Regions from separate parts of the Streptomyces sp. RKAG293 genome, predicted to be linked through region 1. Evidence: riboswitches for the same ligand, from Rfam matches in the RefSeq annotation. Region 1 holds a riboswitch; each other region holds the start of a gene.
What was found. A riboswitch is a leader RNA that binds a small molecule or an ion and turns the genes downstream of it on or off. The one in region 1 is predicted to bind cyclic di-AMP.
Positions count from the first base shown of each region.

Region 2: another riboswitch for cyclic di-AMP. It lies ahead of LNW72_RS17090 (transglycosylase family protein); the one in region 1 lies ahead of LNW72_RS19040 (M23 family metallopeptidase).
Region 3: another riboswitch for cyclic di-AMP. It lies ahead of LNW72_RS05475 (NlpC/P60 family protein); the one in region 1 lies ahead of LNW72_RS19040 (M23 family metallopeptidase).
Region 4: another riboswitch for cyclic di-AMP. It lies ahead of LNW72_RS24435 (NlpC/P60 family protein); the one in region 1 lies ahead of LNW72_RS19040 (M23 family metallopeptidase).

Region 1 is NZ_JAJOZB010000001.1:4,332,005-4,339,533, forward strand. It holds gene LNW72_RS19010 (hypothetical protein) at 1-376, shown strand, start outside; gene LNW72_RS19015 (Uma2 family endonuclease) at 389-958, shown strand; gene LNW72_RS19020 (restriction endonuclease) at 1,067-1,960, shown strand; gene lepB (signal peptidase I) at 2,025-2,879, shown strand; gene LNW72_RS19030 (helix-turn-helix domain-containing protein) at 3,002-3,847, shown strand; gene LNW72_RS19035 (hypothetical protein) at 4,076-4,363, shown strand; gene LNW72_RS19040 (M23 family metallopeptidase) at 4,515-5,534, opposite strand; cyclic di-AMP (ydaO/yuaA leader) riboswitch at 5,547-5,683, opposite strand; gene LNW72_RS19045 (hypothetical protein) at 6,065-7,300, opposite strand.
Region 2 is NZ_JAJOZB010000001.1:3,893,747-3,901,275, reverse strand. It holds gene LNW72_RS17115 (SurA N-terminal domain-containing protein) at 1-355, shown strand, start outside; gene LNW72_RS17110 (nucleoside triphosphate pyrophosphohydrolase) at 437-1,408, shown strand; gene LNW72_RS17105 (endonuclease V) at 1,488-2,189, shown strand; gene LNW72_RS17100 (cytochrome P450) at 2,182-3,507, shown strand; gene LNW72_RS17095 (transglycosylase family protein) at 3,716-4,708, shown strand; cyclic di-AMP (ydaO/yuaA leader) riboswitch at 4,969-5,141, shown strand; gene LNW72_RS17090 (transglycosylase family protein) at 5,146-5,844, shown strand; gene eno (phosphopyruvate hydratase) at 6,193-7,476, shown strand.
Region 3 is NZ_JAJOZB010000001.1:1,238,303-1,245,831, forward strand. It holds gene LNW72_RS05465 (ATP-dependent Clp protease proteolytic subunit) at 1-551, shown strand, start outside; gene LNW72_RS05470 (hypothetical protein) at 557-862, shown strand; cyclic di-AMP (ydaO/yuaA leader) riboswitch at 1,182-1,345, shown strand; gene LNW72_RS05475 (NlpC/P60 family protein) at 1,364-1,819, shown strand; gene LNW72_RS05480 (VOC family protein) at 1,952-2,380, shown strand; gene LNW72_RS05485 (GNAT family N-acetyltransferase) at 2,377-3,009, shown strand; gene LNW72_RS05490 (ATP-binding protein) at 3,080-3,508, opposite strand; gene LNW72_RS05495 (helix-turn-helix transcriptional regulator) at 3,751-4,638, shown strand; gene LNW72_RS05500 (DUF397 domain-containing protein) at 4,650-4,886, shown strand; gene LNW72_RS05505 (8-amino-7-oxononanoate synthase) at 4,854-6,026, opposite strand; gene bioB (biotin synthase BioB) at 6,230-7,498, shown strand; gene LNW72_RS05515 (adenosylmethionine--8-amino-7-oxononanoate transaminase) at 7,491-7,529, shown strand, end outside.
Region 4 is NZ_JAJOZB010000001.1:5,441,370-5,448,898, forward strand. It holds gene LNW72_RS24415 (DUF58 domain-containing protein) at 1-1,081, opposite strand, end outside; gene LNW72_RS24420 (MoxR family ATPase) at 1,078-2,103, opposite strand; gene LNW72_RS24425 (hypothetical protein) at 2,294-2,779, opposite strand; gene LNW72_RS24430 (DUF4129 domain-containing protein) at 2,776-3,771, opposite strand; gene LNW72_RS24435 (NlpC/P60 family protein) at 3,776-4,828, opposite strand; cyclic di-AMP (ydaO/yuaA leader) riboswitch at 4,826-4,991, opposite strand; gene LNW72_RS24440 (C40 family peptidase) at 5,196-6,344, opposite strand; cyclic di-AMP (ydaO/yuaA leader) riboswitch at 6,351-6,525, opposite strand; gene pcrA (DNA helicase PcrA) at 6,760-7,529, shown strand, end outside.

The sequences.
Region 1 (7,529 bases):
GTCCCGTCCCTACCCGCTGGCGGTCCTGTACTGGCCCGAGGCCGAACTCATCGCGCTGCTCACCCGGTACCCGGTCTTCGCCGCCGACTACGGCAGCTACCCCGAGCACCTGCGCAGCGTGGAACAGGCCCTGCACGCCCTCTCGGCGACGGGCGCCCCGTTCCTCGGCGTCGTCACGGCCACCCTCCCCACGTACGAGGCCTACGCCCGCACCCAGACCCTCCCGCCGGCCACCCCGTCCCTCCCCGCGGCCTACGCCACCTCCCTGGCCGCCCGCGGCCACGCCACCCCCTGGCCCCCACCCCGCAACACCCCTTGCTGGTGCGGCGCCCAGATCCCGTACGCAGAACACTGCGGCCGCCCGGGCACCGTGTAGGAGAATGAAGGCATGGACTACGCCCGGATCCGCGCCATCGCCGAGGACCTCGCCAAGCACACTCCCGACACAGTGCGCGGCTTTGAGATCAGCGGCGACGAGATCCTCATGATGATGTCGCCGTCCAGGCCCCACGAATTCATCGCGCTGCGGATCCGCCAGCAGCTCGACCAGCAACTCGATGCCGCCCTCGTCGCGCACACCGGCGGCGAGGTCGAGGATGCTTCCCTCGGCAAACTGCGACGCCCCGACGTGATCGTCGTCCCGCTCGCCACCTTCGCCGAAGACACGATGGATCCCTTCCATCCCCGCGACGTCGCCCTGGTCACCGAAGTGGTCTCACCCTCGAACCACTCCAACGATTACATCGAGAAGGTCGCGGACTATTCGGCCATGGGAATCGAGCTCTACCTGCTCGTAGATCCCCGCAAGGGCACCATCGCCGTCTTCTCCGACCCCGGCCCCAGTCCCGAAGGCCCCCGCTACCGAGCCCGACACGACTACGTCTTCGGCGAGCCAGTCACCCTCGGCCCCTGGCTCATCGACACCAGCGAACTGCGCCCGTACCCCAGCAAGGGCTGACCGGGCTATCGCCGCCGCGCAGCAAACCTGCAAAATGCTCCCCGCGCGTCAGACTAGTACTACTATCCTTCAACTTCGCCTACCTGTGGCAATCTTGGGGGATCAATAATGAACTTCATCATTGGACAGAAACTTCGCAGAAGTGAGATACACGACCTTTATAAGGGAAATCGACAAAAAGGGATAGCTCCTTCTCGCTCAACCCCAGACATTTTTCTGTTCTCTTACCCCGAGAAGAATCGCGAACACGGATACGCAGATAGCTGGGGGGTGGATGGCCACTATCACTACACCGGGGAAGGCCAGGAGGGCGATCAAGAGATGACGGGCGGAAACCTCGCCGTCCTTCAGCATCACAAGAACGCCCGGCCGTTGCATCTCTTTAGGTCTGCCTCAAGTGGAGTAGTCGAATACCTCGGAGAGTTTTCCCTGGATGACGAACCATCCTGGTATAGGACGGACACACCGGATAGCAAGGGTGAGCTGCGCAGCGCGATCATGTTTCGCCTCAAGCCAGTTTCGACCGATATCCAGCCTGCACCCGCACTGCCGGCCCCTCACCCAGCGATAGACAGTGTGACGGATGTCGATGTCGAGCAACACAACACCAGCCACGTGACGGTCAAGCCCTCACAGGAGCCGCGTGAGGCTGAGCGCCGGGAGGCCCTTCTCGTCACGGCATATCGCAGTTACTTGGAGTCCACTGGCGTTACGGTGAAGCGAAAGAGGATCTCCCTCGCACGGGGACTCAAGCCCTTGTACACCGACCTACACAACGTCACCAGCAATGTGCTCATAGAGGGAAAAGGTTCCGTTGCCCGCGAGTCAATCCGCATGGCGATTGGTCAACTCTTTGACTACCAACGCTATTTGACCCCAACGCCAACTCTTGCCCTCTTGGTTCCGCTGAAACCCGATCAAGACATGATTGACCTGTGCAGCAGGATGTCAATAGAGGTCATCTGGCCCGAGGACAATGGATTCACCTCAAGCATCTCTTGACCGTACGGGACAGCAAGAAGGGCTGAACTCGTGAGCCTGCGTACTCGGTGGGAACCCCCGTTCGTTGGATAACCGACGGTGTGTACGAAGAAGGAGCGGGGGCGCGGTCGTGGCGGAGAGTGGTGCGATAGGGGACGCGACGGCGGCGCGAGTGCGGAGGCCGCGGCGGAGGCGGCCGGCTTGGGTGGAGTGGCCGTTGTTGGTTGGGGTGGCGTTGGTGTTGGCGCTGGGGATCAAGACGTTCTTCGTGCAGGCGTTCTCGATTCCCTCGGGGTCGATGCAGAACACGCTGCAGGAGGGCGACCGGGTGTTGGTAGACAAGCTGACGCCGTGGTTCGGGGCCGAGCCCGAGCGGGGGGAGGTCGTGGTGTTTCACGACCCGGGCGACTGGCTGAAGGACCAGCCGGTGAAGCATCAGAATGCCGTGGAGCGGCAGACGCAGCGGGTGTTGAGCTTCATCGGGCTGATGCCGTCCGCCGATGAGAAGGATCTGATCAAGCGGGTGATCGCGGTGGGTGGCGACACCGTGGAGTGCAACGCCGGCGGGCCGGTGAAGGTGAACGGGGTGGCGTTGGACGAGCCGTACATCTTTCCCGGGGCGACGCCGTGCGGGGACGATCCCGTGGGAACGGTGAAGGTGCCGCGGGGGATGTTGTGGGTCATGGGGGACCATCGCAACGGCTCGCAGGACTCGCGGTATCACCAGCGGCAGCGCGCCGGTGATGGTTTTGTGCCGGTCAAGAATGTGGTGGGGCGGGCTTTCGTGGTCGCCTGGCCGGTGAACCGCTGGGCGACGCTGCCGGTGCCGGACACCTTCAAGGGGCCGGGAGCTCTCGCGGCCGTCGCTACCGCGCCGCTGGCGTTCTGGGTGCGGCGGCGGCGCCTGGCCGAGGCGGCGGGCCGCATCGATCACCCGTAGGGGTGAACGAAGGTTTGGATACAGGGAGTTGGCGCTACAGTGCGTCACATCACATCAGCAACCATGTGACCCCGGCGGCGCGCCAACGCCCCGGGGTCCGGCACTAGGAGCAACACCTCCCCATGCACATTCATCGTAGCGCGCACCGTCGCGCTTACACCGTCGTCTCCAATGCGGCGCTCCAGGACAATCGACTGTCTTTCGTCGCGCGGGGCGTGCTCGGGTACCTGCTGTCGCGGTTCGACGGCGAGCGGATCGACGTACGGAAGCTGGCCTCGCTGTGCAAGACGGGGCGGCAGCAGATCGCCAACGCCCTTGATGAGCTCAAGCGATACGGCTACTACGTCGTCGAGCGGGTGCAGGACCCCGAGACAGGGAAGATCACGACGCGCACCTCCGTGCACGAGGATCCGCAGGTCGGTCCGGCGGCCGGGAAGCGGGACTCCGGGGATCCGGGAAATACCCCTACGGGGGAAAGTACGGGGGATGAAGTACCTCCCTCCCCCGTGCAGATCGTCTCGGCCGAGCGCAGTGTGCCCGGCGGGCTCGCCGAAACCGTCGAGCTGACGACCCAGGACGGCGCGCTGCTGCGGCGGATCGCGCGGATTGAACCCCGGCTGACGCTCGGGGTGCTGGAAGCGGTGCCCTTGCTGCCCCTCTTGGCACAGTGGCGGGAGCGGGGAGTGCCGGAGGGGGCGCTCGCGCAGATGCTGACCGCCGGGCTGCCGAAGACGGTGTTCACGCCCGCTGGATTTCTACGGTCGCGACTGAGCCGGAAGCTTCCGCCGAAGGCGCCGTCCGGGCATCGGCCTGATGTCCTTGAGTGCGAGAACTGCGGGCGGCCGTTGGCGGCCGGCCGGGGCAAGTGCGGGCCGTGTGCACGCGAGGGTCGTACGCCGTCGGCTCCGGCCTCGTCTGTCGCGCGGGAAGGACGGGCGCGGGTGCGTGCGGCGTTGGCAGGGGTCTGAGGGGGCCGGCCCACTTTTCGGGGAGACGCTCCGGCCTTGCGCTGGATCACGGGCTGCGGCCCCGGTGTTTGCGGCAGCTGCGGCTACTACGATGCAACTTCACGCCACACGAGGCGCGAGCGTGCAAGTGGAGGATGGGGGCGGTCGGTCGTGGGCTGGTACGTGTGGGCCATTGCGTGGGTCGTCCTGTCGGGCGGTGGCTGGTGGGGCAATCGGTTCCGGCATGCCATGCGTACCCGGCATGAGCGGAAGGTCGAGCTGATCTCCGCGGAGGGCGAGAAGCAGCGGGCGCTGCAGGCGGCGAACCGGCCGCCGGAGGCGATCTGCGGCTGCACGCACCATCTGGCCAAGCACGACAAGCAGGGCAAGTGCCACGAAGTGGTGCAGACGCCGACCGCGTGGGACGCCGAGAAGAAGCCCGTCTCGTACGAGGCCCGGCCGTGCAACTGCCAGCAGTACATCGGCCCGCGGCCGCTGGAGACGCTCTACGCGGAGGACATCGTCGACCTGTCGTAGGCCCGAGAGTTCGTCGGACGGTCGGACGGTCGGACATGCCGACGGCCCTGGCGCGGGGGGTCACCAGGGCCGTCAGGGTTTGCCGTTGGACTGTTGGGCGGTTGGGCGGTTGGGCGGTTGGGCTGCTCAGCGGTTGGCCGGGCCCCTTCGGTCAGACGTCCATGCCACGGGCGCGCAGCCACGGCATCGGGTCGATCGGGTCGCCCGCTCCCGGGCGGACCTCGATGTGGAGGTGCGGCCCGGTGACGTTGCCGGTGGCTCCGACCCGGCCGATGGTCTCGCCCGTGGTGACCTTGCCCGAGGTCTGCACCATGGAGGACAGGTGGCAGTACCAGATCTCGGTGCCGTCATCGAGGGTCAGGATGATGCGGTAGCCGTACGAACCCGCCCAGGCGGCCGAGGTGATGGTGCCGCTGTGGATCGCGGACACCGGCGTACCGGTGGGGGCCGCGAAGTCCTGGCCGGTGTGGGTGTTGGCCCACAGGGAGCTGGACTCCCCGAAGCTCGCGGTGAGCGTGTACGAGGCGACCGGCTTGGTGTACGAGGCCGCGAGCGCGGCGAGGCGGTCGGCCTCGGCCTTCGCTGCGGCGACCTCCGCGGCCTTCTTCTTGGCGGCGACCTCCGCCTTCGCCGCGGCGGCCGTGTCCCGCACCTTCTGCGCGGCGGCCTCCTTGGCGGCCGTTGCCGCCGCTTGGCCGGCGGCCGCGTCGCGCACCGCCTGGTCCGCTGCGTCACGCTGCTGGGCGACGTGCTCGAGGATGCGGGTGCGGAGCGCCTCGCCGGCGTCCGCCGACCATGAGGTCGTGGTGGCGCCGTGCTCGGCGGTGGACGCCGCGGCCACCGGGGCGTGGTCCCCGCCCACGAGGGAACTGATCCCCGGCATCTCGGACAGCTTCGGAAGGTCCGGCGCGTCCGGCAGCTCGGACAGGTCCGGGAGCGAGATCGGCACCGGCGACTTGTCGGCGGCCGCCGCCATTCCGCCCGCGCCCATCGCGGCCACGGCCGCGACGCTCAAAACGGTCGAACCACGGGCTATGGAACGCGGCTTGGGGAGCCGGTGCTTGTTGCCCCGATCCGGGGCGACGGACTCCGCGGTGGGGTTCCATTCGTCCCATTCCCCGGCTTCCGGAGCCTCGGGTGAAGGGGCGTAGGCAGACTGGTTCGACGCCACGGGTGGCGCTCTCCTTTCCTTCCTTCTCGCCTACCGGGTTAGCTGACGGGTTCGGAGCAGGAAGGTCTCCTACGGGCCAAAGCGCAGCCCGATTCACCCCAATTAGTGGGTCCCCGGTTCCCGCGGACGGGATTCGGCAAGCGCACGGTGCCGCCTCTACGGCGGCAGTGACGACCGCGCTGCGTTATCGAACGGTAATTGAGCCGGGGGTCTTTTCCAAGCTGAAAGGAGGAGTTGGCGGAGGTGACTAATGGGATGGACGGGATGCAATCGGGCGAAGAGGGGTGATCGGAGTGATACGACGGTGATGTGAGCGTGAGTCAGTTGTTATGCGGAGTGGGGTGGACCCACTACGGAACGTGATGCATGACGAAACCCCGGCCGGATGATTCCGGCCGGGGTTCGTTACGTCGGGGTCTCGTTACGTCAGGGTCTCGTCACGTCAGGGTCTCGTTACGTCAGATCGTCACGCCAGTGCGTCACTCAGATCGTCACGCCAGTGCGTCACTCAGATCGTCGCGCCGCCCGCGTCAGCCCTGCCGGCGCCGGCGGCGGAGGCCGGCGAAGGCCATGGCCGCACCGGCGGCGACCAGGGCGGCCGCGCCGGCGGCGAGGGTGCCGTTGCTGCCGTTGGCACCGGTGTGAGCGAGCGAGGACTTGGTGTTGGTGATGGGCGCGTCCGTGGTGGCCGGGGCCGCCGCGGCGGGGCTGCTCGTGGTCGAGGACGGCGACGGGGTCGGGGTCGGGGTGGCCGACGGGGTGCCGGTCGGAGTGGTGACCGGGGCCGTGGGGAGAACGGTGATCTTCTCGTCGGTCTCGGCGATGATGCTGGTGTTGCCGCTGCTCAGCCCTGTCTGGGCGTTCAGCTCGAGGACCTTGGCCGCCTTGGGGGCTTTGTCCGCGGGCAGCGTGAACTTGAGCTTGTAGTGGTACGTCCCCTCGGCGAAGCCGGTGGGGATGTCGGGCAGCAGCCACGTGTTGACGTGGTCCGGAGCCGCGACCTCGACCCAGCGGCCTTCGAGCCACACGAACAGGTCCAGCGCCGGGTCGCCGCCGGCGCCGAACGCGGTGAGCTGGGTGCGCAGAGGCTTGCTGAAGTGACCGCCCGCCTCGTTGACGACATCGAGCGAGAACACCGCCGGCTTCGCAGCCGACACCTTGGTGGCGCCGCCGAAGTGATCCTTGATCGTGCCGATCCTGATCGAGGGGCTGGCCTGGAAGGAGATCGACGGGATCGAGTGCGAGGGATTGTCCTCGTAGTTGCCGGTGTCGAAGGTCAGGGTGAGATTTCCGTCGTTGGCGGGGAAGTTGGTGTTGAGCCCGACGGTGATCTTCCAGGTGTAGGTGGTGTTGGCCGGGATCGAGAAGGGGGCGGACTTCGTGCCGTGCGGGTGGAGGTGCACCACCATCGCCATGTCCTGGCGCCCCACCTCGATGTCGGTGGCCGGCGCCGAGACCGGCACGACCGCGAGCTTCACCTCGGAGCCGTCGAGCGGGCTCGGGCCGCTCGGGACGCCGAAGACGTTCGCGTTGAACTCGACCGCCTTGCCGTTGTTGTTCGTCGCACTGACCGTGTAGGACTCGGTCGCCCCTCCCCGGGCGAGCGGGCCGGCCGGCGACGGGGTGCCGAACGCGATGTGGAGCGGCTTGGCGGCCGGGGCGTCGGCGTACGCCGCGGCCGGCATGAGCGCCGTGCCGCAGACGGCGGCGGCCACGGTGACGGCGGCGGCGAGACGTGGACGGCGCGACAGGGTGCGAGCAGACATGGTGATCCCCCCAGGGAACAGGAACGTGAAGGGTGGAGCTGGATTTTGCGCCCCGCGCGGCTTCCCGTTCAGCGTTCCTGTTCGGTCCCTGCGGCTTGCGACAGGGAAATCGTCACACGCGGCCGATCCCCGGATCATGCGGGAAGCGTCACCTCCGTGTAACGGTGAAAGCCGTGGTCCCGGAGGTGTTGGTACGGTGCTTCGGCGCACTCTTCACCGGTCTGGACCA
Region 2 (7,529 bases), 440 kb from region 1:
GGACGCGGGGATCACGGTCACCCGCTCCGAGACCGAGCAGATGCGGAAGGCACTGGAGAGCCGGTACGGAGGAGCGGACGGGTTTCTGCAGACCTTCGGCGTCGCTCCGTCCGGCGCCGACGCCTTCAGCCGGCTCCAGGTCGAGGCGGCGAAGATCATTGTCGGCCTCCGGCTCGAGCCCGGCAGCGACGGCGGGAACACGGCCCTGTCCCAGCTCATCGCCAAGACCGCCAAGACCATGAAGATCGACGTGAACCCCCGCTACGGCACCTGGGACGCGCGGACGGGCCAGCTGGGCGACACCAAGGAGCCCTGGCTCGTCCCGGTGGCGGAGGCTCCCGTCCAGGGCGCATAGCGCCCTCGGGGCGGCCGGCGGGTCCCGGCCGCCCGGACCGGGGTGCGGGGCGCGCGGTAGGTTCGTGCGGTGGACGACTCGATGACCCCCGCGCCAGGCCGCCTCGTACTGCTCACCACCAGTCACCGGGTGGCGCCCGGTCTGCTGTCGTGGCCCGCGTGGGAACTGCTGCGCGGTGCCGACCAGGTCATCTGCGCGGACCCCGGGCATCCCCAGCTTCCGTATCTGCGGGAGGCGGGCGTGCGCGTCGTGCACGCGGCGCCGACCGGGCGGGAGCTGGTGGACGCGACCGCTGGTGAGCGGACCGTCGTCTATCTGCCGGCCGCCGACAACGACCCCGCGGTCACCGACGAACTGGCCCGCCTCGGCGGGTCGGGGCGGGTGGCGATGCCGGATCTGGAGCTGCTGCCCGGCTCCTACGACCTGCCGGGCGCGCGGCTGCTCGATCTCGTGCAGGTCATGGACCGGATCCGCGCGGAGTGCCCGTGGACCCGCGAGCAGACCCACACGGACCTCGCCAAGTACGGCATCGAGGAGATGTACGAGCTGGTCGAGGCGATCGAGGAGGGCGACCGGGAGTCGCTGCGCGAGGAGCTCGGGGACGTTCTGCTGCAGGTCGTCTTCCACTCCCGGATCGCCGAGGAGGACGCGGAGGAGCCGTTCTCGGTCGACGATGTCGCCGGCACGATCGTCGACAAGTTGATCCACCGGCACCCGCACATCTTCGGGGACGAGGTCGCCGAGACCCCCGAGGCCGTCCAGGCGAACTGGGTCCGGCTCAAGGCCGTGGAGAAGCAGCGCGACTCGGTGACGGACGGGGTGCCCGTCGGGCAGCCGGCGCTCGCGCTGGCCGCGCAGCTCAGCGGCCGGGCCCGGCGGGCCGGGCTGCCGGTGCCGGACGCCGCCGGCGTCGAGGTGCCGTCGGACCGGACGGCGCTCGGCGATCTGCTGCTGGCGCTGGCCTCCGCGGCTACCGCCGCCGGGCTCGACCCGGAATCCGCGCTGCGGGACGCCGCCCGCCGCTACCGCGACACCCTGCGCGCGGCCGAATAGCCGGCCGGAGCGGCAGGGGATGACCGGGCGCGCGGAAACCGGGGCGACCGTCGTCCGGGCCGCAACGTAGCGTTCTGCCATGCAGATTGATGTGCCGCACGAATGGCCCGCCGGTGAGGCGCAGGCGCTGGAGATCCAGGACCGGCTGCGGGCGCGGGCGGACCACCGCGGGCCGGGGCCGCGCGAGCCGCGCTTCGTCGCCGGGCTGGACGTCGCGTACGCGGGCGACGGCAACGGCACGGGCGACCGGTTGGCCGCGGCCGTCGTCGTACTGGACGCGCGGACGCTCGCCCCGGTGGAGCAGGCGACCGCCGTCGCCGAGACCTCGTTCCCCTACATCCCGGGGCTGTTCGCGTTCCGCGAGCTGCCCACCCTGGTCGAGGCGTTGCGCAAGCTGAGCACCGTCCCGGATCTGCTGGTCTGCGACGGCCACGGGCTCGCACACCCCCGGCGGTTCGGCCTCGCCTGCCATCTCGGGGTGATCACCGGCATTCCGACGGCCGGGGTCGCGAAGACACCGTTCACCGGGAGCTACGACCCGGCCGCGCTGGGCCCGGAACGCGGGGCGTCCGCACCGCTCGACGACGGCGGGGAGACCGTGGGCCGGGTGCTGCGCACCCAACGCGGCGTCAAACCGGTCTATGTGTCGACAGGGCACCGCATCGACCTGGACACCGCGTGCCGGCACGTCCTCGCGCTGGCGCCGGAGTACCGGCTGCCGCAGACGACCCGGCTCGCCGACCGGCTCTGCCGGGACGCGCTAGCGTCAGGGGGTGCCTGACGAGACTGCCGCCACCCCCGCCGCCCCGCCCGCCCCCACCCTCTTCACCTGGGAGTTCGCCGCCGATCCGTACCCGGCGTACGCCTGGCTGCGCGAGCACTCGCCGGTGCACAGGACCACCCTCCCCAGTGGCGTCGACGCCTGGCTGGTGACGCGGTACGCGGACGCGCGGCAGGCGCTGGCGGACGCGCGGCTCAGCAAGAACCGCGGCCATCACAGCGAGGGCGCCAACGCCAAGAACAAGGTGGGCATCCCCGGCGAGCGCGGCGCGGATCTGATGACGCACCTGCTGAACATCGATCCGCCGGACCACACCCGGCTGCGGCGGCTCGTCTCCAAGGCGTTCACCCCGCGCCGGATCGCGGAGTTCGCACCGCGGGTGCAGGAGCTGACCGACCGGCTCATCGACGGCCTGCAGACGGACGAGGCGGGCGCGGTGAAGTCGGAGGCGGACCTCATCCACGAGTTCGCGTTCCCGCTCCCCATCTACACGATCTGCGACCTGCTGGGCGTTCCGCCCGAGGACCAGGACGACTTCCGGGACTGGGCGGGCATGATGATCCGCCACGGCGGCGGCCCGCGCGGCGGCGTCGCCCGGTCGGTGAAGAAGATGCGGGCGTATCTGCTGGAGCTGATCCACCGCAAGCGCGCGGACCCCGGCGACGATCTGATCTCCGGGCTCATCAAGGCCAGCGACCACGGTGAGCACCTGTCGGAGAACGAGGCCGCCGCGATGGCTTTCATCCTTCTTTTCGCCGGTTTCGAAACCACCGTCAACCTGATCGGCAACGGGGTCTACACGCTGCTCCGCCATCCCGAACAGCGCGCCCAGCTCCAGGCGTCGATCGCCCGCGGTGAGACGGACCTCCTGGAGACCGCGGTGGAGGAACTGCTGCGGTACGACGGGCCGGTCGAGCTGGCGACCTGGCGGTTCGCGACCGAGTCGCTGACGATCGGCGGGCAGCGGATCGGGGAGGGCCAACCGGTGCTGGTGGTGCTGGCGGCGGCCGACCGCGACCCCGACCGGTTCGACGGGCCCGACACGCTGGACCTGGCGCGCCGCGACAACCAGCACGTCGGCTACGGGCACGGCATCCACTACTGCCTGGGCGCCCCGCTGGCCCGCCTGGAGGCGCAGTCCGCGCTCGCGACGCTGCTGACCCGGCTCCCGGACCTGCGGCTGGCGGCCGAGCCGGACGATCTGCGGTGGCGCGGCGGGCTCATCATGCGCGGGCTGCGGACGCTGCCGGTGGGCTTCACCCCGGAAGCCGGCGCCGGCGGATCCGGCGAAAGCGGAATCCCCGAATCGACGCCCTGAGTCCAGCCTTTCACACCGCTAAACCCTGATGGAACGTCAAAAATGTCCTGTACACGAGGTACGGGCTGAAATCGACCGTGACCTCAGCGTGATGCCCGCTACACCGACTTGTGATGCGATGGTCAACACCGCTACGTTCTGCGGTCATCGCAGGCTTCTCGAATATGACGCAGGGCCGTAGTCAATGTTTTTGGAGAAGGGTGACCGCATGCTGAAGTCCGGGAACGGCAGACACCGCCGACCGCGCCAGGCCCCGACCGCCATCGTGGTGGTCGCGGCGACCGGAGCGGGGATCGCACTCCCGCTGCTCGGTGCAGGCGCCGCGCAGGCGGCCGACGCCACGGTCTGGGACAAGGTGGCGGTGTGTGAGAGCGGCGGCATGTGGAGCGCCAACCACGGCAACGGCTTCTACGGGGGTCTGTCGATCACCGAGGACACCTGGGAGCAGTACGGCGGCACGGTCTACGCCGAGCGCCCCGACCTGGCGAGCCGCTCGCAGCAGATAGCCGTGGCCGAAACGCTGCTGAAGGAACTCGGGCCCGACGCCTGGCCCGGTTGCTCGGGACCCGCGGGGCTCGTGACCGGCGAAGCGCCGCCGAAGATCGACCCGGGCTCGATCCTGCCGCCGTTGGTCACCACGAAGCCGACGGCGCCCACCACGACGCCGACGACGCCGACGACGCCGACGACGCCCACGACACCCGCGACGCCGACGACGCCTCCGGTCTCCACGACGCCGACGTCTCCGTCGACGCCCACCGGCACTCCGACGACCGACCCGGCGGCCGACCCGACGACCGACCCTTCGGACGCCACCACGCCGGCCACCACGCCGACCGCCCCGAGCACCTCCCCGGAACTGGCGGACACCACGCCGGGCGCCGCGGGCAAGAGCCAGGGCAAGCACGCCAAGCCCGGATCGCCGGACTCCACCGACGGGCAGAGCACCGACCGCGCCTCGCGCGACGCCGACCGGGCCGCGGGTGCCGCCGACGGTCTGAACGGTGATCAGAACACCGGGCAGGGCGATGTGGCGGCCGACGGCGACTACGTCGTCGTGCCGGGCGACAACCTCTGCGACATCGCCGCCGACCATCATCTGCAGGGCGGATGGAAGGCGCTTTATGGGGCAAATGACCAGATTGTTGGGGACAATCCCGACCTGATTCTCCCTGGGCAGCACCTGGACTTGAGCTTCTGAGACCGCTCAACACGATCCCGGCACCCCGGACCTTGTGACAAGGGTCTCCGTGGCGGCCGTGCCGGCCCGCTCGCACCGCGCCGCCTTTCTCCCTTCCGACCTGCGGTTCTGTGGGTCCGTTCAGCCGGATGGGGGAGTTGCTGTACGACCCCGGGATGTTTGTCCTCGCCGGGATCGTGTGTTTAACGTCGTACTGCTCGCCACAGCGGGCCCCGCCGGTCAGGATCGCCGAGTCCTGCCGCCGACCGACGGGAACAGTCGACGCGAAAGCGCCGTAGGCAGGAGCGGGGGACCCAAGGTCTTCCGCCGGCCCGGACCCGAACTCGTGGGGGACGGACCGGCTTGGGGTGAAGCAGCACGGCGAAAGCCGCGCAGCCGGGCAACTCACGCCCGAACCCGACAGCTGACCTCGTAGGCGTCGGTGAGGATGAACAACCATGGCTAAGCACCGTCGCCCGTCCAAGTTCACCCGAATTGCCGCGATTGCCGGTGTCACCACCGCCGCGATCGCCGTTCCGCTGATGGGTGCCACCGGCGCCTCCGCCGCTTCGGTCGCCACCTGGGACGCTGTCGCCCAGTGCGAGTCCGGCGGCAACTGGTCGATCAACACCGGTAACGGCTACTACGGCGGCCTGCAGTTCTCCCAGTCCAGCTGGGAAGCCGCCGGCGGCACCGCGTACGCCTCCCGCGCCGACCTCGCCACCAAGGACCAGCAGATTGCGGTAGCCGAGAAGCTGCTCGCCCTGCAGGGCCCGGGTGCCTGGGCCTGCGCCGGCGCCGGCAACCTGACCGCCGGTGGCCCGGCCGCCGACGTGAACACCGGTTCCGCGACGAAGAGCACCCCGTCGAAGAGCACCACCTCGCGCGACACCTCGGACACCGCCAGCCGCGGCAAGTCCGAGAACCGCGCCCCGGTCAAGAAGACCAAGCCCGCCGCCAAGCCGGCCGAGACCAAGAAGGCCGCGCCGGTCCAGCAGGGCAACGGCGAGTACAAGGTCGTCACCGGTGACAGCCTTTCCGGGATCGCCCAGGCGCACCACGTCGCCGGCGGCTGGGAGAAGCTGTTCGAGCTCAACAAGAGCATCGTCAGCGACGCCGACCTGATCTACCCGGGCCAGCAGCTGCACCTCAGCTGAGACCGATAGCCGCGGGCGCGGCCGGCCTGGTCGCCCGGGCCGCCGCCCCGCCGGCTCTCCTCCGCTGAACCCCGACGGGATCCTGCTGGATCCTTCTGAATCACGCCGGATCCCGTCGAACCCCAGGACTCCCCGGCCAGGCACGCACTCCCCCCGAGCGTGCCGGGCCGGGGTTTTGGCGTCCGGCACGCGGCGTAAGGCGCCGTTGGTCACCTGTTGTCAGCCTTTGGGCCCTTTTTCGTCTCAGGGGTCGGCCGATCGACGGGTCTACCCTCCCCGGGCGGTTAGGCTCGTGTCGCAAGAGCAGAGAGACACGCATCAGCTGTACACAGCCTGAAGGAGACACTCGTGCCGTCCATCGACGTCGTCGTAGCCCGGGAAATCCTCGACTCACGAGGCAACCCCACCGTCGAGGTCGAGGTCGGCCTCGACGACGGCAGCACCGGCCGTGCGGCCGTGCCGTCCGGTGCCTCGACCGGAGCCTTCGAGGCCCTGGAGCTCCGCGACGGTGACAAGACCCGCTACATGGGCAAGGGCGTCGAGAAGGCCGTTCTCGCCGTCATCGAGCAGATCGGCCCGGAGCTCGTCGGCTACGACGCCACCGAGCAGCGGCTGATCGACCAGGCGATGTTCGACCTGGACGCCACCCCGGACAAGTCCTCGCTCGGCGCCAACGCCATCCTCGGCGTCTCGCTCGCCGTCGCGCACGCCGCCTCCGAAGCGTCCGACCTGCCGCTCTTCCGCTACCTCGGCGGCCCGAACGCGCACGTGCTGCCGGTCCCGATGATGAACATCCTGAACGGCGGGTCGCACGCCGACTCGAACGTGGACATCCAGGAGTTCATGATCGCGCCGATCGGTGCCGAGTCCTTCTCCGAGGCCCTGCGCTGGGGCGCCGAGGTCTACCACACGCTCAAGGGCGTGCTGAAGGAGCGCGGGCTGTCCACCGGTCTGGGCGACGAGGGCGGCTTCGCGCCGAACCTCGACTCCAACCGTGAGGCGCTCGACCTCATCGTCGAGGCCATCAAGAAGGCCGGCTACCAGCCGGGCCAGGACATCGCGCTCGCGCTCGACGTCGCCGCCTCCGAGTTCCACAACGAGGACGGTTCGTACGACTTCGAGGGCAAGAAGATCTCCGCCGGCGAGCTCTCCGACTACTACGCCGAGCTGGTCGCCGCGTACCCGCTGGTCTCCATCGAGGACCCGCTGAACGAGGAGGACTGGGAGGGCTGGAAGGCTCTCACCGCCAAGCTCGGCGACAAGGTCCAGATCGTCGGCGACGACCTCTTCGTCACCAACCCGGAGCGCCTGCAGCGCGGTATCGACGAGGGCTCGGCCAACGCGCTGCTCGTCAAGGTCAACCAGATCGGCTCGCTCACCGAGACCCTCGACGCGGTCGAGCTGGCCCAGCGCAACGGCTTCAAGTGCATGATGTCGCACCGTTCCGGTGAGACCGAGGACGTCACCATCGCCGACCTCGCCGTCGCCACCAACTGCGGCCAGATCAAGACCGGCGCCCCGGCCCGCTCCGAGCGCGTCGCCAAGTACAACCAGCTCCTGCGCATCGAGGAGATCCTGGACGACGCGGCGGTCTACGCCGGCCGTTCCGCGTTCCCCCGCTTCAAGGGCTGACCCGGCCGGCCCGAGGGCTGATCGGCGGCACCGCCCGCACGTCTGACCTACGT
Region 3 (7,529 bases), 3.1 Mb from region 1:
AGCTGCTGCAGGAACGCGTCGTCATCCTCGGGACGCAGATCGACGACACCTCCGCCAACGACGTCATGGCGCAGTTCATCCATCTGGAGAGCTCGGCACCCGGGCAGGACATCTCGCTGTACATCAACTCCCCCGGCGGCTCGTTCACCGCCATGACCGCGATCTACGACACGATGCAGTTCGTGACCTGCGACGTGTCGACGGTCTGCATCGGCCAGGCGGCCTCGGCCGCCGCCGTGCTGCTCGCCGCCGGCGCGCCCGGGAAGCGCATGATCACGCCGGGCGCGCGGGTCCTCATCCACCAGCCGTCCTTCGGCCAGGCCGTACAGGGCACCATCGCAGACCTGGAGATCCAGGCCCGGGAACTGCTGCGCACCCGGGAGCAGTTGGAGGCGCTGCTGGTGCGGCACACCGGCAAGGAGCCCGAGCGGGTCAGCGCCGACATCGAGCGCGACATGATCCTCGACGCCACGCAGGCGCTGGCCTACGGAATCGTCGACCGGGTCACCCTCAGCCGGAAGACCAGCGGCACCGCGCACGGCATCCGGTGACACCGGTGGTGCCGGAACCGCCGCCGCTGCCGGCCCTGACGCGTTCCGAGGGCGAACTCGTCGACCGCTATCTGGAGATCGTGGACCTGCTGGGACGGATCAACCCGTCCCGTTCCCGCGACACCTACGGCGCGCTGCGCGCCGCCCAGGCCCTGGTCGGCAGGGCGACGGCGCTGCGCGAGGCACTGGCGGTGATGCACGACCGCGGCGAGACCGAGGTGCACACGGGCACGCTGGGCAGGGCGCTGCGCGTCCTGGACGGCGAGCGGCGGGCGTCCCTGGTGACCGTCCCGCCGCAGCCGGACCACTGACGGCCCATCGGGGCGACATCCGCCCGCACGTTCGGAGTAGTCACCCTTGCGCGTGACGGGTGGATGTTGCAGCACCGACTTGCGACGTCCGCCCGTCACGGTCATTGCCTCCGCCCCAGGTCAACCGGCGTGCGCCCGGGCGGAAACGGCAGCGGCCGGCGTTCCGTCCACCCGAATAGGTGATGGGTGATGAGAATCACATAAAGCCGTTTGTGTACCGATCCGAGCGCATTCGTGAGTCATGCTCCCTTCGACGACAAGACCCCGCCGCCGTGGTGGGGCGGTCCGAGCGGACGCCCAATCCTGCCGCCGCCCGGATGCCCGGTCGACACTGCAACGGCAGGAACGGAGGACCCAGGCACGACGGGGCCGGCCCAGCGGTATCCAGGCCGTCCCCTTGGGGTGAAGCCGCGTCAGCGGCCGGGATTCTTCGCCTGCCCGAACCCGACAGGTCATCCTTCGCAAGCGGACGACGAAGGGTTTCGCATGGCCAGGTCCGGCATGTCCACACGTCTGTCCCGTCTGGGGGCCGCCTCGGTCCTCACCGCCGCCGCTGTCGCGGTCCCCGCCCTGCTGCCGGCCACCGCCACCCACGCCGACGCGGCCACCGTCTCCGCCAAGGCCCTGAGCATCGCAGCGTCGAAGAAGGGCTCGCCGTACCAGTACGGTGCCGCGGGGCCGAACCGCTTCGACTGCTCAGGACTCACCCTGTACTCGTTCAACAAGGCCGGCAAGAAGCTGCCCCGCACCACCGGCGCCCAGTACAACAGCACCAAGCACATCACGGCGTCGAGCCGACAGGTCGGCGACCTGGTGTTCTTCCACACCGGCAGCAGCGTCTACCACGTCGGCATCTACGCCGGCAGCGGCAAGATCTGGCACGCCCCCAAGACCGGCACCCGGGTCCGGCTGGAGAAGATCTGGACCGGCAGTGTCTGGTACGGCCGGGTCCGCTGACGGCGCGCGGGGCCCGGACGCCCCGGACCCGCGCGGCCGTTGCGCGGGGCGGGCCGATATTCCCGGCAAGGACGCCCGCCTGACGGCTATGTTGACCCCGTTTGGGACCAACCCACCGGCCGGGAGCCGTATATGACCTATCTCAACCCCGTCCACCACATCACCTTCGACGCCGCCGATCCGTACCGCCTCGCCGTGTTCTGGGCCGAGCTGACCGGCTACGCGCTGGAGGACTCCGACCCGGGCGACGCCGAGGTGCTCATCGATCCGGGCCAACCGGGCGTCCCCGGACTGCTGTTCATCCGGGTGCCCGAGGGCAAGTCGGCCAAGAACCGGGTGCACCTGGACATCCAGCCGCCCACCGGTACCCGCGACGAGACGGTCGAACGGCTGGCGGGGCTGGGCGCAACCGTGGTCAGTGACCAGCGGAGGCCGGACGGAACGGGATGGGTGTACATGGCCGACCCGGAGGGCAACGAGTTCTGCGTCGAGCGCAGCGCCCCCGAACGCGCCCGGGCGGCGGCCGAGGCGACGCAGGCGGCTGAAGCAGCGCAGGCATGAGTCTGCCGCGGATCCTGGCCGACGTGGAACAGGGCGTCCTGCCCTCCCCGGACGGCGGGGTGACCATGGTGCCGCAGCCTTCGGAGCGGGACGCCGGGGTCTTCTCCTTCGCCGCGCACGCCGTCCTGTTCACCGATACCGACCACGACTGGATGCGCGGCCTGCTGGCCCCCGGCGATCTCGCCGCACCGCTCAGCCCCGCGTTCCTGGACGCCCTGGGCCGGCGCGTCGGCCGGCGGGTGGAGAACATCGACATGATGCTGCTCGCCCGGCCGCTGCCGGGGCCGCCGGATCTGCGACTGGAGCCGGCCACCGACCGCGCCCATCCGCGGATCGCCCGCGCGCTGCGGCGCCGTGACGATGTACGGGCCTGGACGACACCTGGCGGCACCGTACTGATCGGCCGGGGCGTCGGCGGCCGCTGGGAAGCGGCCCTGGAGGTCGACCCCGGCGCGCGCGGAACGGGTCTGGGCCGCCGCCTCGCCCGCGCCGCCCGCCACCTGGTGCCCGACGGCCGTCCGCTGTGGGCCCAGATCGCCCCGGGCAACGCCGCCAGCGTGCGCGCCTTCCTGGCCGCCGGATACGTCCCGGTGGGTGCGGAGGCGCTCCTGGTCGCGGCCCAGGGCTGACGTCCCGGTCCGGTCTCCCGGGCCCCGATCACGGCACACCGGTCACGGCGCACCGGCCGCGTCGCACCGCTCACTGCACCGGAACCGCCCAGGGGAGCATGATCCAGACGGTCTTGCCGCCGTCCGGCGTGGGGGTGACCGAGAGCCGGCCGCCGGATTCCGCGGTGAGGTGGCGGATGATGACCATGCCGCGCCCGTTGTCCTGCTGGACGGCGGCCGGCAGCCGCTGCGGCCAGCGCGGATGGCTGTCGGTGACCCCGATCCGCAGGTGCTCGGACCGCTCCAGCTGGACGTCCACGGTGAAGGTGGGTGACTGGCCGAGCGTGTGCAGCACGGCGTTGGTGGCGAGTTCGGAGACGATCAGCCGCACCGCGTCGACGGCGGGCGCGTTCTCCGGCATCCCCCAGTCCGCCAGCAGCCCGCACACGTACCGGCGAGCCGTGGTGACCGAGGCGGGGTCGCTCGGCAGGGTGACGGATGCTTCCTGGAGGTCTGCCATGGCGACGCTGTCCCTTTCCCGCCGTGCCCCGAGACTCCGTCGTGCGGTCTGCCCGCAGGGAGCCGCGGACGGCTACTTCGCGCCAGAGTGCCACCTATGGTGCCGCTAATGCGGCCGATCCACAGCGATATGCATATATCTGTCGCTCAAAGCGGTGAACCCTGCTACGCGAGAACGTATTCAGGCGCAGACTGTCGCACTGGTGACGGTCTGAAAAGTCCCTTCAGGAGGAGCGGCGCGCGATGCAACAGATCCCCGCGGTACGACGCCGAAAGCTCGGAGCGGAACTCCGGCGGCAACGCGATCTGGCCGGGATGACGAGCGGCGAGGCCGCCCGCAGGGCCGGCTGGCACCAGTCGAAGGTGAGCCGTGTCGAGACCGGCCGCAGCAGCGCGCGGCCGGAGGACGTGGCCTGCCTGCTGGACATCTACGGGGTCCGCGACCGTGAACTGCGCGACCTGCTGGCGACCTTGGCCGGGAAGGGTACCCAGCGCGGCTGGTGGCACGACTTCCGCGACGTACTGCCCCCGGAGTACCGCGACTTCATCAGTCTGGAAACCGGCGCCTGCCGGGCGCGCACCATGGAGAACAGCGTGGTGCCCGGCCTGTTGCAGACCCCGGCGTACGCCCGCGCGCTCACCCGGTCGGTCCTCCCGCGGCTCGGGGCACGGGAGGTCGACGCCCTGGTCGAGGTGCGGACGGCCCGGCAGGCCGTGCTGGAGCAGGATTCCCCGCTGGAGCTGCACGCTCTGCTCGACGAGGCGGTGCTGCGGCGCAAGGTCGGTGGAGAACAGGTCATGGGGGCGCAGTTGCGGCACCTCGCGGAAGCCGCCAGGATGCCGCGGATACGGCTGCAGGTTCTGCCCTTCGCCGCGGGCGGCCACATAGGTGTTACGGGATCTTTCGTAATCTTCTCATTCCCGCTCATCGCCGATCTGGACGTTGTTGTTATCGACCATTTGACGAGTAGTCTCTATGTGGATCGACAAGAGGATCTCAGGGCGTACAGCGCCGCGTTCGACCGATTGCGCTCCCACGCCCTGTCGTACGACGACTCATTGGCGTTCATTTCCGGGATCGGCTCCGGGAGCGACTCCTGGATCGGCTCCGGGAACAGCAAAGGCGCGTAAGGAGGCACCATATGCCGGTACTGCCTCGGTACGTTTCCTCCAGCACAACGCTTTGTGCGGCGCGGTGGCAGCGCAGCAGCTACAGCACCGCGGCCAACAATTGCGTCGAAACGGCCCGGTTGTCCGCAGGACCGCTGGCCGTACGCGACTCCAAGAACCCTCAGGGACCGGCGCTGCTGTTCGCGCCGGCCGCCTGGGACGACTTCGTACGGGCGCTACGCGCCGGTGAGTTCGCCGGACCGGGCTGAATCCCGCGGCGCGGTGCGCACGATCACCTCGACCGCCTCGGCGATCTGCTGATCCGTCAGGTCGCCGCGGGCGGTCAGCCGCAGCCGCGAGATGCCGTCGGGCACCGACGGCGGGCGGAAGCACCCCACCGCCAGGCCGGCGGTCCTGCAGTCCGCCGCCCACTGCAGCGCCTCCCCGGCCGACGGAGCACGCACCGCGACGACACAGGCGTCCGGCCGGGCCGACCGCAGCCCCGCCGCGGTCAGCCGGTCGTACAGCTGCAGGGCCACCGCGCGGGCCCGCTCCGCACGCTCCGGCTCATCACGCAGCAGCCGCAGCGCGCCGAGGGCGGCGCCCGCCGCGGCGGGCGCGAGCCCGGTGTCGAAGATGAAGGTGCGGGCGGCGTTCACCAGGTGCTCGATCACCCGGGCCGGCCCGAGCACCACGCCGCCCTGGCTGCCCAGCGATTTCGAGAGCGTGGCGGTGACGACCACATCGGGCGCGCCGGCCAGCCCCGCGGCCCAGGCCGCGCCCCGCCCGCCCTCGCCCAGGACGCCCAGTCCGTGGGCGTCGTCGACGAGCAGCGCGGCGCCGTGCTCGCGGCAGGCGGCGGCCAGTCCGGCGAGCGGGGCCGCGTCGCCGTCGACGGAGAAGACCGAGTCGGAGACGACGACGGCGGGCCCGTCGTGCGCGTCCAGCGCCTTGCGCACCGCTTCCGTGTCGCGGTGCGCGACGACCTCGGTGTCCGCGCGCGACAGCCGGCAGCCGTCGATGAGCGAGGCGTGGTTGGAGGTGTCGGAGACGATGAGCGTGCCGGGCCCGGTCAGCGCGGTGACGGCGGCCAGGTTCGCGGCGTAGCCCGAGGCGAAGACCAGGGCGGCCTCGAACCCGCAGAAGGCGGCGAGCTCCGCCTCCAGTTCGGTGTGCAGCTCGGTGGTACCGGTGACCAGCCGGGAGCCGGTGGAGCCCGCGCCCCACAGCAGACAGGCGTCGGCCCCGGCCCGGGTCACCCGGGGGTGCCGGGCCAGCCCGAGGTAGTCGTTGCCCGCCAGGTCCAGCAGCGCCGACTCCGCCTGCCGCGGTCGCAGGGTGCGGACGAGACCGGCCTCGCGGCGCCGCTCGGCGTGGGCGTCGATCCAGTCGAACGGGTCGCGGCTCATCGGGGTCCCTGGGGTCGGCGGGGCAGGCTCGGGCGGGTCCGCCAGGGGGGTCCGGCGGGGCGGTGCGGAGGTGCGGGTGGGCCTGGCAGCAACGTACTGGTCGGGCCGCCCGGACAGGGTGTGGCGATACACACACCTGTAGCCACCCCTGTTGTGCGGTCCATCATTGGCTCTCGGCCCCTCGGTGGGCCAGGATCGCCCCTATGGATCTGCTGAACACGCTGGTGGACAAGGGGCTGCGCCGAGAGCTGCCCACCCGGGATGAGGCGCTTGCCGTACTGGCGACCTCCGACGATGACCTGCTCGATGTGGTGACCGCGGCCGGCAAGGTGCGGCGCCAGTGGTTCGGGCGCCGTGTGAAGCTCAACTACCTGGTCAACCTCAAGTCCGGGCTGTGCCCGGAGGACTGCTCGTACTGCTCGCAGCGGCTCGGCTCCACGGCCGGGATCCTGAAGTACACCTGGCTCAAGCCGGACGAGGCGGCGGCCGCCGCGACGGCCGGTGTCGCGGGCGGGGCCAAGCGGGTGTGCCTGGTCGCCAGCGGGCGCGGTCCCACGGACCGCGATGTGGACCGGGTCTCCCGGACCATCGAGGCGATCAAGGAGCAGAACGAGGGCATCGAGGTCTGTGCGTGCCTGGGCCTGCTCTCCGCCGGGCAGGCGGACCGGCTGCGCGATGCCGGCGCGGACGCGTACAACCACAACCTGAACACCTCCGAGGCGACGTACGAGGGCATCACCACCACGCACACGTACGCCGACCGGGTGGACACCGTGCAGCAGGCGCAGGCCGCCGGGCTGTCCGCGTGCTCCGGTCTGATCGCGGGCATGGGCGAGACCGACGCCGACCTCGTGGACGTGGTCTTCGCGCTGCGCGAGCTGGACCCGGACTCGGTGCCGGTCAACTTCCTCATCCCGTTCGAGGGCACCCCGCTGGCCGAGGAGTGGAACCTCACCCCGCAGCGCGCCCTGCGGATCCTGGCGATGGTGCGGTTCGTCTGCCCCGACGTGGAGGTCCGGCTCGCCGGCGGCCGCGAGGTGCACCTGCGCACCCTGCAGCCGCTCGCGCTGCACCTGGTGAACTCGATCTTCCTGGGCGACTATCTGACCAGCGAGGGCCAGGCCGGCCAGGCCGACCTCGACATGATCGCCGACGCCGGCTTCGAGGTGGAGGGTGCGGGTACGGTCACCCTCCCGCAGCACCGCGCGGACGTGGCGCACGCCGGCGGCGGCTGCGGCTCGCACGAAGCGGGTGGCGGCTGTGGCTCCCAGAGCGAGGACGCGGGCTGCGGTTCGCACGCCGACGGCGGGGGCTGCGGTCCCTGTGGCGGCGCTGCGCAGAGCGCGCCCGAGCCGGTGGCGGAGCCCGCGGGCGCACCGGCCCAGGAGCCCGTCCCGGCGGGTGCCGCCCGCACCGGGCTGGTCGCCGTCCGCCGGCGGGGCGCGGGAACGGACCTGCCGCCCAATGCCTGAGCCCCTCACCGCGCCGCCGGCCCCGGAGGCG
Region 4 (7,529 bases), 1.1 Mb from region 1:
CGGGGACGGAGTAGCCGAGGTCCTTGCGGACCTCCAGCACGCTCTCGACGATCCGGTAGAAGTAGCCCCCGCCGGAGCCCGGTTGCAGCCAGCGCAGCGTGCCGCCGATCGACACCAGGCCGACCCGGTCGTGGCTGCGCAGATAGGCGCGGGTGAGGCCGGCCGCGGCGCGCACCGTCTCGTCGAGTCCCGAGGCCCTGGTCGCGGGGTCGATGAAGTCGACGAGCGCGTCGACCAGTACGACGGTGTCGGCGGTGCGTTCCGCGGCGAACTGGTTGATCTGGATGCTGCCGCGCCGGGTGGTCGAGGGCCAGTGGATGCGCCGCTGCCGTTCGCCCCAGATGTGCGGGCGCACCCCGACGACCTCGATGCCGTCGCCGTTCTGCCGGGCGGTGTGCTCGCCGAGGCGGTCGGGCAGCCGGACCGGGATGGGGGTGAGGGAGGCCTGGGTGGGCACCGGGAAGACCTGGATCTCCCCGAGTTCGGCCCGCACGGTGCGACGGGCGAGCCCGCCGGTGTCGTAGACGTCCACATCGACGGTGCCCAGGCTCCAGCGGCCCCAGCGGCGGGCGGTGAGGGCGAGTTCGACGACCGGGCCGGCCACGGCGAGCGAGGTCAGCTCGACGCCCGGCCCGAGGGTGATGCCCGGGTCGATCCAGCCCGCGGCGCCGTCGAAGTCGAGCCGGACGCGGACGGCGATGTCCTCGTTCTCGAAGCAGCGGCCCGGTCCGGTCTCGACGGCGGCGCTCAGCCGGCTCGGTCGGCCGGACGTCATCGCAGCTCCCGTCACCGCTCCCGGTCCGGCCAGTACGAGCAGCACCACCGGGCCCGCGGCCAGCGCCAGCAGCCACGCGTGGCCGGTGAGCAGCGCGGCGGCGGCCGCCACGGCGGCCACTGTGAGCAGCCGCAGGGCGCGTTCGCCGGCCCGCCAGCCGGGTGGCGGCGGGGACGGCGGCTCGGCCGGTTCCGCCGCCTCGTCGGCGGTGGCGTCCGGTGGGCCGCCCAGCGCCCGCGCGATGTGTGCGGGGACGGCGGCCGGGCGGGCGGCGGGCCGGCCCGGCGGCTGTCGGCCCGCGGTCACGGCCGCGCTGCCGGCCGCCGGAACGCGCCCTGCTGGTCCTCGGAGTGCCGGTCGTCGGAGCGCTGGTCGTCGGGCAGGGTCTGCGGCGCCGGTACGGACCGGGCGAGTTCGGCGATGACGTCGTCGGCGTTGATCTGCCGCACCCACAACTCGGGCCGCAGCGTGACGCGGTGCGCGAGGGCCGGGACGACCAGGGCCTTCACGTCCTCCGGGGTGACGTAGTCACGGCCGTCGAGCACCGCGCGGGCGCGGGCCAGCTGTACGAGCGCGAGTCCGCCGCGCGGTGACGCGCCGACCTGGATCTGCGGATGGGCACGGGTCGCGCCGATGAGGGCGACGACGTACGCGATCAGGTCGTCGTCGACCTCGACGCTCTCCAGGCTGGCCCGCATGGCGAGCACCTCGGCGGGCGTGCTCAGGGTGTTGAGCACGGCTTCGGGGGCGGCCCGGTCGAGCCGGATGCGGAGCATCGACGCCTCGTCGCGGGGCGGGAGGTAGCCCATCCTGACGCGCAGCAGGAAGCGGTCCAACTGGGCCTCGGGGAGGCTGTACGTGCCCTCGTACTCGATCGGGTTGGCGGTGGCGATGACCACGAACGGCTCGGGCAGCCGCCGGGTGACGCCGTCGACCGAGACCTGCGCCTCGGCCATCGCCTCCAGCAGCGCCGCCTGGGTCTTGGGCGGTGTGCGGTTGATCTCGTCGGCGAGCAGCAGATGGGTGAAGAGCGGTCCCGGCCGGAAGACCATCTCGCCGCTGCGCTGGTCGTAGAAGGGCGCTCCGGACACGTCCGACGGCAGCAGGTCGGGGGTGAACTGGATCCGGCGGAAGTCGAGTCCGAGCGCGGTGGCGAAGGAGCGGGCGAGCAGGGTCTTGCCGAGTCCCGGCAGATCCTCGATGAGGATGTGGCCGCCGGCGAGGACGCCGAGCATGACCAGTTCGAGGGAGTCGGGCTTGCCGACCACGGCGCGTTCGATCTCGGTGAGCACCCGGCGGGCGCGTTCCCCGGCCTCGCGCGGCGTCAGGACCGGGGGCGCGGTGGCGGACTGAGCGGCGGATGCCTGAGCGGGAACCTGAGGGGCGGGTACCCGACCGGAAGTGGGCTGAACGGAGGTGGGCTGAGCGACGGGGGGCTGGGCCGGCTGAATGGTCGTCACGGTGCTCCTGGAAGGACGTTCGGCGGTTCAGTGGTTCCAAGGGGGTCGTCGGTCACCGTTACAGCTCGTCGAGACGGTCGACGACGGCCCGCAGGACCTGTGGCGGGATGGTGCCCTCCGGGGCGGGCCGGCGGGGATCGATCCAGGGCCACAGCTCGGGGCCGACGACGGCGGCGGCCCGGTCGGGCTGGGCGCGCAGCGAGATCCCGTGCCGTTCGGCGAGCCGGGCCGCGTACAGCCGCTGGAGGCCCGGTCGCAGGGTGTGGGTGAAACCGTCCTCGGACGACATCCCCTGGGCGACCGCGCGGCCCCAGTCGCCCAGCCGGGGCGTCCTGCTGCCCAGCAGCCGGACCGGTCTGCGGTAGCCGTGGTCCTGGGAGTCGAAGCCCGTCGCGTAGCGGGCGGTGAGCAGGGCGACCGCCGCGATGAGCACCGCACCGGTGCCGGCCGCCGCGAATCCGCCGGCCAGGGCGAGGGCGGCCTCGGTGCCGGCCGCGACCGTGCCGAGCACGAGCAGCGTGTGGCGCGTGGAGCCGGGGGTCACCGGTCGCCCGCCGGGGCCCGGGTGCCCGGGGTCGCTACTCCTACGGCTGCCACGGCCTCCGGGGCTTCCACGGCGGCCAGTTGGGCCGCGATCGTGTCGAGGGCGGCGCCGGCCCGCCGCAGATGGCCGTCGTCCATCGGGTGGCTGGAGTACCGCGCCTCACGGAAGAGCTGGGTCAGGTCCGCGGCCGCCGTCCCGGTCAGCGTCCCGCCGGCGACCGTGCGGTGCAGCAGGTCCGTGGGGCTGTCGGAGTCGAGCCGGGCGACCCCGGACCGGCCGAGGGTGGTCTCCATCGCCGCGTAACAGGCGATCACCGCCGCACGGGCGTCCTCGCCGTGCAGCGCGCGGCGCCCCGAGTCGACGGCGCCGGCCAGCGCGCTCTCGGCGGTGTCCGGGCTGCCGGGGATCAGTTGGAGGCCGGGTCCCGCCGTGCCCGCCAGGTACCAGCGCAGCCAGCGGACGAGCGCGACGACGACCACGACCGCGGCCAGCACCGCTCCGACGACGAGCAGCAGATGGAACAGATCGAAGGACGAACCGGCGGTCGCCTGCCCGGTGGAGGACGGCGGCTGCGCCGGTGCCTCGGTGGCGGGCGGCCCGCTCGCCGTCTCCGTGGGGAGGCTCGCGTCGTTCCGCGGCTCCGTGCCGGTCGGGTTGCTCCGGTGGCTCAGCAGCACGGCGACGGGCACCACCGCGGTGGCGGCGGTCAGCAGCAGGAGCGCCGCGTCCTTGAGCCGTTCGGCCACCGGGTCCGGGCTGTCGACGTGCTGCACGGCCCGGCGGTAGCGCGCGGCGAGCAGCGCGCCGCCCACCACGCACGCCAGGGCCAGCAGCAGAAGGTACCCGCCGTGGTACGAGAGCGGGCCCGAGCCGTCCGGCGGATCGAGCACCGACCGGCCGCCACCCGCTCGCAGCGCACCGGCCGCGAGGACCGGACCGCCGATCGCGGCGGTGGCGAGCAGGAGGACCGGCCGACCGGTGATCCGGGCCAAGGTGTCAGGCGAGTCGCACAGCGCCGGCGAACGGCATCCAGCTCATCTTGCCGACCTCGACGACGCCACCGGGGTGCGGGGCGTGCACGATCTCGCCGTTGCCCAGGTAGATGGCCACGTGGCTGATGCCGGAGTAGAAGAACACCAGGTCGCCGGGGCGCAGCTCGGACTGCGAGACGCGCGTGCCGTCGTTGATCTGGGTGTACGTGGTGCGGCTGATGCTGATGCCGGCCGAGCGGTACGCGGCCTGGGTGAGACCGGAGCAGTCGTACGAGTTCGGGCCGGTGGCACCGGAGACGTACGCCTTGCCGCGCTGCGCGAGCGCGAAGCTGATGGCCTGCGCGGCACGGCCGCTGGCGGGGCCGTTGTACGTGTAGCTGGCGCTGTCGGCGCTGCCGGACTGCTGGGTGTCCAGCGTGGCGACCTTCTTGCGGTCCTCGGCGGTGAGGCTGTTGAGCAGCTTCTGCGCGTCGGCGAGCTTGGCCGCGGCGGTCTTCTTCTCGGCGGCCAGCTTGGTCTGTGCGGCGGCGAGGTCCGCGACGCTCGCGGCGGCCTTGGTGCGCTCGGTCGTCGCGGCCGCCTGCTGGGTGCGGAACTCCTTGATGGCCTCTTCCTGCGTGGCCGACACACGGTCCACGAGGTGGGACTGCTCAAGGTACTTCTCCGGGTTGTCGGAGAGCAGCAGGGCGGTGGTCTGGTCGACGCCGCCTTCGCGGTACTGGGCGGCGGCGAACTGGCCCAGGGTCTCCCGCGCTTCGTTCAGCTTCTGGGTCTTCTTCGCGACCTCGGCGAGCAGCAGATCGGCCTTCGCGCGCTGCTGGTCGGTCTTCTCCTTCGCCGCGTTGACGTGCTCCGTGGCGGCTTCGGCCTTTTCGCGGAGGTCGTCGACCTGCGCCTTGACCTCGGTGATGGAGGGCTTCGCGGGCGCGGCGCTCGCGGACTCGCTCAGCAGAGTCACAGTGGCCAGCGCCACCGTCGTCAGGCCCACCACGGCACGCGGGCCGGTGGAGGCGAGTATTCGGGGGCGCGGTTTGCGGTGCGACGCCAAGGCAGACATTCCTTCCGTGGACCGCTTACCGGGTTAGCTGACGGGTTCGGGCGATGGAAGGCTGCCCTACGGTGCTCACGTCCGTTGTGCGGACGTTCGCCCCGATTCACCCCAAGTCCTGCGTGTGGGTCCCCGGTTCCGGCCTCGCGGTCGGATTCAGCGGAGGCAGCTCGCCGTCGGCACTGCGCCGGCTTGTGGAACGAGCTGCCTAGCGGGCCACCGTAGTCAACTTGAGTGACTCTTGGGAAGTTTCCATCAGAAGGTGAGCGAAATCGCTTCGTTACCTTACCTATTGTGACCGTCCGTCCGAATGGCGGGCCGACAGTCGGGCCCTGTCGGGCCGCCTGTCGATCCGCGACATTCGAGACGGTGAACTTCAGGACGGGCGAGAAGCTCCGTAAACCGGCATTTGGGTGATCGGTGCGATCTTGACGACCGTGCCGGTGTGCGGCGCGTGGATCATGTTGCCGTCCCCTATGTAGAGGCCGACATGACTGATGTCGTCGTAGAAGAAGATCAGGTCGCCGGGCCGCAGGTCCGACATCGAGACGCGCTCGCCGGCCTTCACCTGGTCCCAGGTGGTGCGCGGCAGGGTGACGCCGGCCGCCTTCCAGGCCGCCTGCGTCAGCCCTGAGCAGTCCCACGAGTCCATACCCGTCGCACCCCACCCGTACGGATCCCCGAGCTGAGCGCGGGCGAACGCGATGGCCTTCGCCGCCTTCGACGAGGTGGTGTTCGAACCCGAACCGCCGGTGCCCGTCCCGGCGCCGGTCTTCGCGGCCTCCTTGGCGGCGGCCTCCCGTGCGGCCTTCTCCTTGGCGGCGACCTCCGCGGCCAGCTTGCGAGCCTGCTCCTCCTTCTTGGCCACCAGCGCCTCCAGCCGGGCCTTCTCCTGCGCGGTGAGGGAGTTGAGGAGCGTCTGCGCCGCCGCGAGCTTCTGCCGGACGGCGGTCTTCTCCGTCTGCAGCTTGGTCTGCGCCGAGGTCAGCGCGCCGAGGCTCTTCACCGCCTCGGTGCGCTTCTGCGTCGTCGTGGCCTGCTGGGTGCGGAAGTTCTCGACCGCTTCCTTCTGGTTGCCGGTCATCCGCTTCATCTGGTGCGTCTGGTCGAAGAACTGCTGCGGATCGGCGGAGAGCAGGAACGTGCTCGTCCCCTCGACGCCGCCGCTGCGGTACTGGGCGGCCGCGTACTGGCCCAGGACGCGCCGCGCGTCGTTGAGCGACTCGGTCCGCTGTGCGACCTGGCTCAACAGCGCCTCGACCTTGGAGCTCTGCTGGTCGGCCTGCTCCTTCGCGCCGTTGTAGCGCTCGGTGGCGACCTCGGCGTCGTGGTTGAGCGCGTCGACCTTCGCCTGGACCTCTTCGATGGAGGGCGGCTGCGGCTGCGCGGGCGCCGCGCTCGCGGTCTCGCCCAGCAGGGTGACGGTGGCCAGTGCCGCCGCCGTGAATCCGACGGCCGCGCGGGGGCCGGTCGTGGTGAGCAGGCCGGCGCGTATGCCGGGGCGGGGTTTGCGGTGCGACGCCAAGGCGGGAAATCCTTCCGTAAACCGCTTACCGGGTTAGCTGTCGGGTTCGGGCTGTCGGAAGGTCGCCCTACGGTTCGTGCGGAACGTCCCCTGCGGAACATCCCGTGCGGACCGATTCACCCCAGTGATGCCAGTGGGTCCCCGGCTGCGGCCTCTCGGCCGCACTCAGCGGAGACGGTCCGTGACGGCGTGTTGCCGAGGTGGAGGACGGACCGCCTGGTCCGGCACGGTAGCCAACTCTCGTGTCCGGTGGGAAGACCGGTGTCCGATAGGCCCGAAACCATTTCGTGATCTGTGCTCGGTGGTCGGATCCGGTCGCGGAGAGTGACGAATCTTTCAGGCCCGGTCCACGTCCGGACGGACTCCGCCAAGCGGAGTGTGAGGTGTCAGTGGGGGCGCCTAGACTCGGGAAGCGATGAGCAGCCTCTTTGACGACAGCTTCCTGGCCGACCTCCAGGCCCCCGACCACGCGTCGGAATCCGTCCCGCCGCCCCCGGAGCACGGGTCCGCGCACCGGCCGGACGATGCCGCGGACGACCTCTTCGGCGGGCGCTTCAACGAGCCCCCGCACGGTGGCCGGGACGCGTACTACCGGGACGGGGCCGCCCGCCCCGTCGTCGACCCCGCGCAGCTCCTGGAGGGGCTGAACGAGCAGCAGCGCGCCGCCGTCGTGCACGCGGGCGGGCCGCTGCTCATCGTCGCGGGCGCCGGATCGGGCAAGACGCGGGTGCTGACGCACCGCATCGCCCATCTGCTGGGCACCCGCGGGGTGCACCCAGGCGAGATCCTCGCGATCACGTTCACCAACAAGGCCGCGGGCGAGATGAAGGAACGCGTCGGCGACCTCGTCGGCGCGCGCGCCAACGCGATGTGGGTCATGACGTTCCACAGCGCGTGCGTGCGGATCCTGCGCCGCGAGAGCAAGAAGCTCGGCTTCACCTCCAGCTTCTCGATCTACGACGCCGCCGACTCCAAGCGGCTCATGGCGCTCGTCTGCCGGGACCTGGACCTCGACCCCAAGCAGTTCCCGCCGAAGGCGTTCAGCGCGAAGGTCTCGAACCTCAAGAACGAGCTGATCGACGAGGAGGACTACGCCCGGCAGGCGGAGAACCCCTTCGAGAAGCACGTCGCCGAGGCGTACGCGCTCTACCAGGCGCGGCTGCGCGAGGCCAACGCCCTGGACTT